3 regions of the Jeongeupia sacculi genome follow, and region 3 is predicted to be linked to each of the others. Evidence: predicted binding sites of a transcription regulator. Region 3 holds the regulator's gene; each other region holds the start of a gene.

Region 1 (2,267 bases), 1.1 Mb from region 3:
GATCTTCTGGCCAATGACTTCGTCGCTGTTGGCCGAGATCGACCCGACTTGAGCGATTTCCTTGCTGGTCGTCGTCGGCTTGGCGATTTTCTTCAGTTCGGCGACGAGGGCGATCACCGCCTTGTCGATGCCGCGCTTCAGATCGGTCGGGTTGAAACCGGCAGCCACGTACTTCAGGCCTTCGTTGACGATGCCCTGCGCCAGCACGGTCGCCGTGGTGGTGCCGTCACCGGCGACATCGCTGGTCTTGGAAGCCACTTCCTTAACCAACTGAGCGCCCATGTTTTCGAACTTGTCCTTCAGTTCGATTTCCTTGGCGACCGACACGCCGTCCTTGGTGATGGTCGGCGCGCCGAACGAGCGCTCCAGCACCACGTTACGACCCTTAGGGCCCAAGGTCACCTTGACCGCATCGGCCAGGATATTGACGCCATTGACCATCTTGGCACGGGCGGAATCACCAAACTTGACTTCTTTTGCAGCCATTTCTCAGATACTCCTGAATTCTGTAAAGGATTGAAACCGTATGGGGTCGGAGCTTAGTGCTCGACAACGCCCATGACGTCTTCTTCGCGCATCACCAGTAGCTCTTCACCGTCTACCTTGACGGTTTGGCCGCTGTATTTGCCGAAGATCACCTTGTTGCCGACGGCGAGGTCGAGCGGACGAACGGAGCCGTTCTCCAGAATCTTGCCGTTACCGACGGCGACCACTTCGCCCATGTCCGGCTTTTCGGCGGCATTGCCCGGCAGAACGATGCCGGAAGCAGTTTTTTCTTCGGCCTCAACGCGCTTGATGACTACACGGTCATGCAAAGGACGGATTTTCATCGTTAACTTCTCCTGAAGATGAATGACGCGAAACGTGCAGAACGATTCGGTTTGCGTTCGCAAAAAGTTCGTTGTTAGCACTCATCGCTAACGACTGCCAATAATAGGGACGGGACTAGGGGTTTTCAAGGGTGCGGCGGCGAAAAAGCCGGCAAACCCGGTGTGTGCCTATGCACGTTGACGTTCCACGCCAGATTTCTTACATTTTCCTACCGCCTGGCATATATTTAGGCTAGCTTGTAAGAAATGTAACGCACAAATCGCTCAGGCCGAATAAGATAGGAGCCTATGAATTTCAAAATGCCCGATGGCATCAAGGATGGTGATCATCCTTCCTTGCTGTTTGCCACAACACGCACGACGATCAGCCCGGAAGATCGTGCAGAACAACTCGCCCAAGCCCGCCGGCTGGCGCTGGTTCAACTCAAAAGTGCGGTCAAGCTGCGCATCCTCGCCAAGGCACGCGAGCTCGGTTACAAGCCCGAAGACTTGCTGGCCGAATTGTCAGAGATCTACCTGAACCAAACCGGCCAACCTTGATGGGTTACGTCTGTTTCAGACTTCGCAGTTGATCATCCAGTTAATCCCGAAACGATCGGTGAGCATGCCAAAACCTTTAGCCCAGAACGTCGGCTGATACGGCATCTGCACTTGGCCGCCAGCGGCCAGCGCATCAAAGAGCCGTTGGCCTTCGGCCATATCCTTGGTGCCAATCGACATGGCACAACCACTCATCGTCGTCGGCGCATTCTGCCCCATGCCATCGGACGCCATCAATTGCGTTTCGCCGATGCTGAAATTGGCGTGCATGACCTTGTCTCCCCAACCGGCGGTATCGCAATCCATATGCGCATCCGGAGGGGCATCCTTGAAGTGCATGAGCATGGAAACATTCGCACCAAGCGCGCTCTGATAAAAGGCCAGCGCTTCACCGCAACGACCGTTGAAGAACAAATACGGTTGAACCTGCATGGTTGATCACTCCGTGTTTAACCGGCCGCAATGCGGCACGCGTGTTGGGGTTCTAGTCTGCATAGACTGCGCCGGCAAGCTCGAGAAGGGCAAAAGGTGCGCGACCGTCACCGCGCTTAGACCTATAGCCGGCGCGATCGACGTGTGACCACGCCGGTTCGCAGACGGATTCAAACTCTAGCTTCTATCCAAACGGTTTGCGCCCGCAGTGGCCTTGCCAGAGCCGGTCAAACGACCATGCACCGCAGCCGTGAATCAGCAGATAAGCCAGCAACACACCCCACAACAGATGATCCTTGAGCTGGATCGGTGCCAGCCCCGGATAGGAGATCACCGCGACGGCGTTAAGGATGAACAGACCGGCGGCGGCAAAGCGGCCAAACAGGCCCAGTACCAGCAGCACCGGCAAGGCCAGCTCGCCGCCGGTGGCCAAGACAGCGGCGATGGGCGGCGTGAGAAACGGCA
Region 2 (2,267 bases), 1.7 Mb from region 3:
CGCATCCTGCGGCTGAAAAACGGCCAGTTCACGGCTTAAGGGAAAAGAGATGAAACACTGGTTCCGCCTGCACGGCCTCGCCTTGTCCCGCACCCTCGGCGCGCTGCTGCGCCAGCCCTTGGCCACCTTGCTGCATCTGGCGGTGATCGGCCTCGTTGCCAGCCTGCCACTCGGCCTGTATCTGCTGCTCTCCAGCGTGGCCGGTGTTACCGCGAACATGCCGGTCGAGCCACAGCTGACGGTCTTTCTCAAGCCCGAGGCCGACGTCGGCGCCTTGCGCGCGCAGCTCGCCAAGGATGAACGGCTGGCGCAGACGCGCTTCGTGCCCAAGGCCGATGCGCTCAAGGCCATGGAAGCGGCGATCGGCAGCGGCGATCTGCTCGCCGGCCTGTCCGACAATCCGCTGCCCGATGCCTTCGTGCTGACCGCCAAGCGCGATGTGCCGGCGGCGCAGTTGAGCGCGCTGGAACAAACCCTGCTGACCGAGCCGGGCGTCGATTCGGTGCAGCTCGATTCGGCGTGGGCATCAAGGCTGGAGAAGCTGATTGCGCTCGGTCGCCATGCGCTCGAAGTCGTGGTGCTGTTGCTGGCGGTGGCGCTGGTGCTGGTCACCGGCAACGCCATCCGCATGCAGATCCTGACCCGGCGCGAGGAAATCGAGGTTGCCAAGCTGATCGGTGCGACCGACAGCTTCATCCGCCGGCCGTTTCATTACAGCGCGGCCATCCAGGGCGTACTCGGTGGCCTTGCCGGTTGCGGCATCGCCGCCGGCGCGATCGCGTGGCTGAACCCGGCGGTCGGCGAACTCGCCGCCGCCTATGGCCAGCCTTTCCTGCTGGCCATGCCGGGGCCGATTGAATTTGCCGTCGTCTGCGTAACCACGATGCTGCTGTGCCTGCTGGGGGCATGGGTTGCCGTATGGCGGCATCTGCGGCGCTATCGTTGATTTCAAGCGTCTGTCATAGTGAGAGGCAATGGCGCCGATTGGCATAATTGCCGTGCGCATCGGCATGTCTCGTGCTTGAATCTACGGAACCCGAAGCGCCCTTAGCACTCAAACGATACGAGTGCTAATATCATGGTCGTTGAGTGGCAACGTCTGCAAGACAGGAGTGAACGAATGGGGAACAGCCTTGCCCTGCCGGTGATTACCGCTGGCGATAGCATTGAAAGTTACATCCATCGTGTGAACGCGATTCCGATGCTGACCGTCGAGGAAGAGGTCGAACTCGCCACGCGTCTGCAGCAGGAAAGCGATCTTGAGGCTGCCGGCCGCCTGGTGATGAGTCATCTGCGCGTCGTGGTGTCGATCGCCCGCGGTTACGCCGGTTACGGCCTGCCGCAAGCGGATCTGATCCAGGAAGGCAATATCGGCCTGATGAAGGCGGTCAAGCGCTTCGAGCCCGATCGCGGCGTGCGCCTGTTCTCGTTTGCCGTGCACTGGATCAAGGCCGAAATCCACGAATACATCCTGCGCAACTGGCGGCTGGTTCGCATCGCCACGACCAAGGCGCAGCGCAAGCTCTTCTTCAACCTGCGCTCGATGAAAAAGAGCTTTGCGGCGCTGACGCACGCGCAGGCCAAGGAGATCGCCGACGATCTCGGGGTGAAGCCCGAAGAAGTGCTGGAAATGGAAACGCGCATGACCGGTCAGGACATCGCATTGATGGCCGATCAGGATGACGACGAAGGCGGTTTTGCGCCGATCGACTGGCTGGCCGACCACGATGCCGAGCCGACCAAACAGCTCGAACGTCGTGCGCTTGATCGGCTGCAATCGGATGGCTTGCGTGAAGCACTTGATACGCTGGATGAGCGTAGCCGCCGCATCGTCGAAACCCGCTGGCTGGCCGACGAAGGCAAGGGGCTGACCTTGCATGAACTCGCCGCCGAATACAGCGTATCGGCCGAGCGGATTCGCCAGATCGAGGTCAAGGCGCTGCAGAAGATGCGCTCGGCGCTGGTACCGGTCGCGGCCTGAGCGGATCGTGATCAGTAAAAAGGGCACCCTCGGGTGCCCTTTTGTTTTGCCGCGTAGCCAGAATCAGACTGGCCGGTAGCGGGTCGGATCGGTGACGCCGGCGGCGGCAAAGCCTTCGCGGCGTAGCCGGCAGGCATCGCAGACCCCGCAGGCGCGGCCATCGTCGTCGGCCTGGTAGCAGGTCACGGTGAGGCCGTAATCAACACCTAGCGCGGTGCCGGTCTGGATGATCTGGCCTTTGGTAAGGCTGATCAGCGGCGTGTGTATCGTCAGTGGCGAGCCCTCG
Region 3 (2,267 bases):
GGAACTGATGCCACGGGCGGCTGGTCGAGGGACGATCCAGGATCGAGATGATGTTCGGCTTCAGCTCTACCTGTGCAAACAGCGCATCAAGCTTGTCGCGCGACATGTTTTCACTGGCAGCGATCTCGCCGATGTATTGCTGAACCTCGGGGCGGGCGATCAGCGCATCATCGGCCAGGGCCGGGGCGGCAATCGTGATGGCAAGTAGGGCGGCAAGCAATGGAGTACGCATGAAATCCTCAGCCGGCATTGCCGGGTGGCGGTAGTAGGTGGGTATGGGAAATTATTGGGAAAGGGCGCTTGATAGCAGCTTGGCGGTGACATTGACGATGGGGATGATCCGTTCATACGCCATCCGGGTCGGGCCGATCACGCCAAGCGTGCCGACGATTTCGCCATTGGCACGATACGGCGCAGTAATAACCGAGCAGTCATCGAGCGGCTCAAGGCCGGACTCACCACCGATGTAAATCTGTACGCCGTCGGCACGGTTGCCGATCTCGAGCAATTGCAGCAGTGCGGTTTTGCGGTCGAACAGCTCGAACAATTGCCGCAAACGCCCCATATTTGACGCCAGATCGTCACTGTCGAGCAAATTGCGCTCGCCCGAAATCAGCACCGGTTCGTCAACGGGTTCGGTCAACGCGCCTTGTGCCGCGGCGTTCAGCAACGTCACCAGCTCGCCCTTGAGTGCATGTACCTCGACCTCGACCACCTGACGTACGTGCGCAAAGGTTTTTCCAACGCAGTGGGCGTTGAGGAAATGGGCGGCCTCGGCCAGTTGCGCTGCGGAGTAGATGGTTTTGGTGTTCAGTATCCGGTTTTGTACATCGCCATCGGCGGTGACCAGAATCAGCAATACCCGGTTATCGCCAAGTTGCAGGAATTCGATGTGCTTGAGAATGGCTTCCTGCCGTTTGGGCAGCATCACTACACCGGCGAAGTGCGTCAGCTGCGACAGCAGCTGCGAGGCCGCAGCGATCGAGCGTTGCGGATTGCCTTGCGGCAAGCCGGTGACCCCGGGCGAGGCTTTTTGTTCGAGCATGTCGAGCGTTTGCACCACCATCAACGAGTCGACAAAAAAACGATAGCCGCGCGCGGTGGGGATGCGGCCGGCCGAGGTGTGCGGGCTGGCAATAAAGCCGAGGTCTTCGAGTTCGGCCATCACATTGCGTATCGTCGCCGGGCTGACGACCAGGCCGCTAGCCTGCGAGAGCGTTTTCGATCCGACCGGCTGGCCGTCGGCAATATAACGCTCGACGAGCGTGGTAAGCAGGTGTTGGGCGCGTTCGCTAAGCATGCCCCGATTCTAACGCCGATGTCGCAGCCGTGCGTGCTCGGGATGGCTATGGTTTAATTCTGGGCACTTGCGCGGCAGCAGCTGCAGTCTGGCCGTGCAGCTCATACCGGAATTTGCCATGACAACCCTATTCAAAACGGTGGCCCTGGTTGGTCGCCGCAATACGCCGACCATCGCCGAACCGATGGTGCAACTGGCGGCGATGCTCGCCGCCCGTGGCGCCAGCGTCCTGATCGACGAGGAAGCCGCCGCCGAGCACGGCATCACCGACCATCCCACCGTTGCACGTGACATGATCGGCCGGCTTGCCGACCTGGTGATCGTCATGGGTGGCGACGGCACCATGCTCGGCATTGCGCGCCTGGTTGCGCCGTACCGGATTCCGCTGATCGGCGTGAACCAGGGGCGACTCGGCTTTATGACCGATGTGCCGCTGGGCGAGATGGAAAAATTGATCGGCGACATGCTCGCCGGCGCCTTCGTCCCGGAAGAGCGCATCCTGCTGGAAACGACGATCTGTCGTGGCGACGAGGAGTTCGGCCCGTCGCTGGCGTTCAATGACGTGGTGTTCAGCCGCGGCTCGACCGGTTCGATGATCGAGTTCGAAATCATCATCGATCGCCAGTTTGTTTACAGCCAGCGCTCGGACGGCTTGATTGTCAGCACCCCGACCGGCTCGACCGCCTACGCGCTCGCGTCGGGCGGGCCGATTCTGCACCCCAGCCTGCCGGCGATCACGCTGGTGCCGATCTGCCCGCAATCGCTGTCAAACCGCCCGATCGTCGTTAGCGACGATAGCGAAGTCGAGTTCCTGCTGACCCGCGCCAATGATGCGCGCGTCTACTTCGACAACCAGTCGGACTTCGAGCTCAAAGAACACGATCGCGTGCGTATCCGTCGCTACCGCAATACGCTGCGCATCCTGCACCCGGTCGGATACAACTACTACGATATGCTGCGGGCCAAG

The links. The regulator HrcA, encoded in region 3, represses chaperone genes, less so after heat shock. The targets are predictions, from matches to a motif close to ATTAGCACTCGNNNNNNNCGAGTGCTAAT.
Region 1: groES (co-chaperone GroES) is a predicted target of HrcA. The motif match lies at 904-932, and genes of this name have one in related genera.
Region 2: rpoH (RNA polymerase sigma factor RpoH) is a predicted target of HrcA. The motif match lies at 1,047-1,075, and genes of this name have one in related genera.

Annotation. Positions count from the first base shown of each region.
Region 1 covers NZ_AP024094.1:2,248,835-2,251,101, forward strand. The annotation lists gene groL (chaperonin GroEL) at 1-486, opposite strand, end outside; gene groES (co-chaperone GroES) at 540-830, opposite strand; gene JLC71_RS10785 (hypothetical protein) at 1,119-1,370, shown strand; gene JLC71_RS10790 (VOC family protein) at 1,386-1,802, opposite strand; gene JLC71_RS10795 (DoxX family protein) at 1,987-2,267, opposite strand, start outside.
Region 2 covers NZ_AP024094.1:2,850,702-2,852,968, forward strand. The annotation lists gene ftsE (cell division ATP-binding protein FtsE) at 1-39, shown strand, start outside; gene ftsX (permease-like cell division protein FtsX) at 50-946, shown strand; gene rpoH (RNA polymerase sigma factor RpoH) at 1,121-1,981, shown strand; gene queC (7-cyano-7-deazaguanine synthase QueC) at 2,045-2,267, opposite strand, start outside.
Region 3 covers NZ_AP024094.1:1,112,434-1,114,700, forward strand. The annotation lists gene mltB (lytic murein transglycosylase B) at 1-232, opposite strand, end outside; gene hrcA (heat-inducible transcriptional repressor HrcA) at 284-1,300, opposite strand; gene JLC71_RS05230 (NAD kinase) at 1,419-2,267, shown strand, end outside.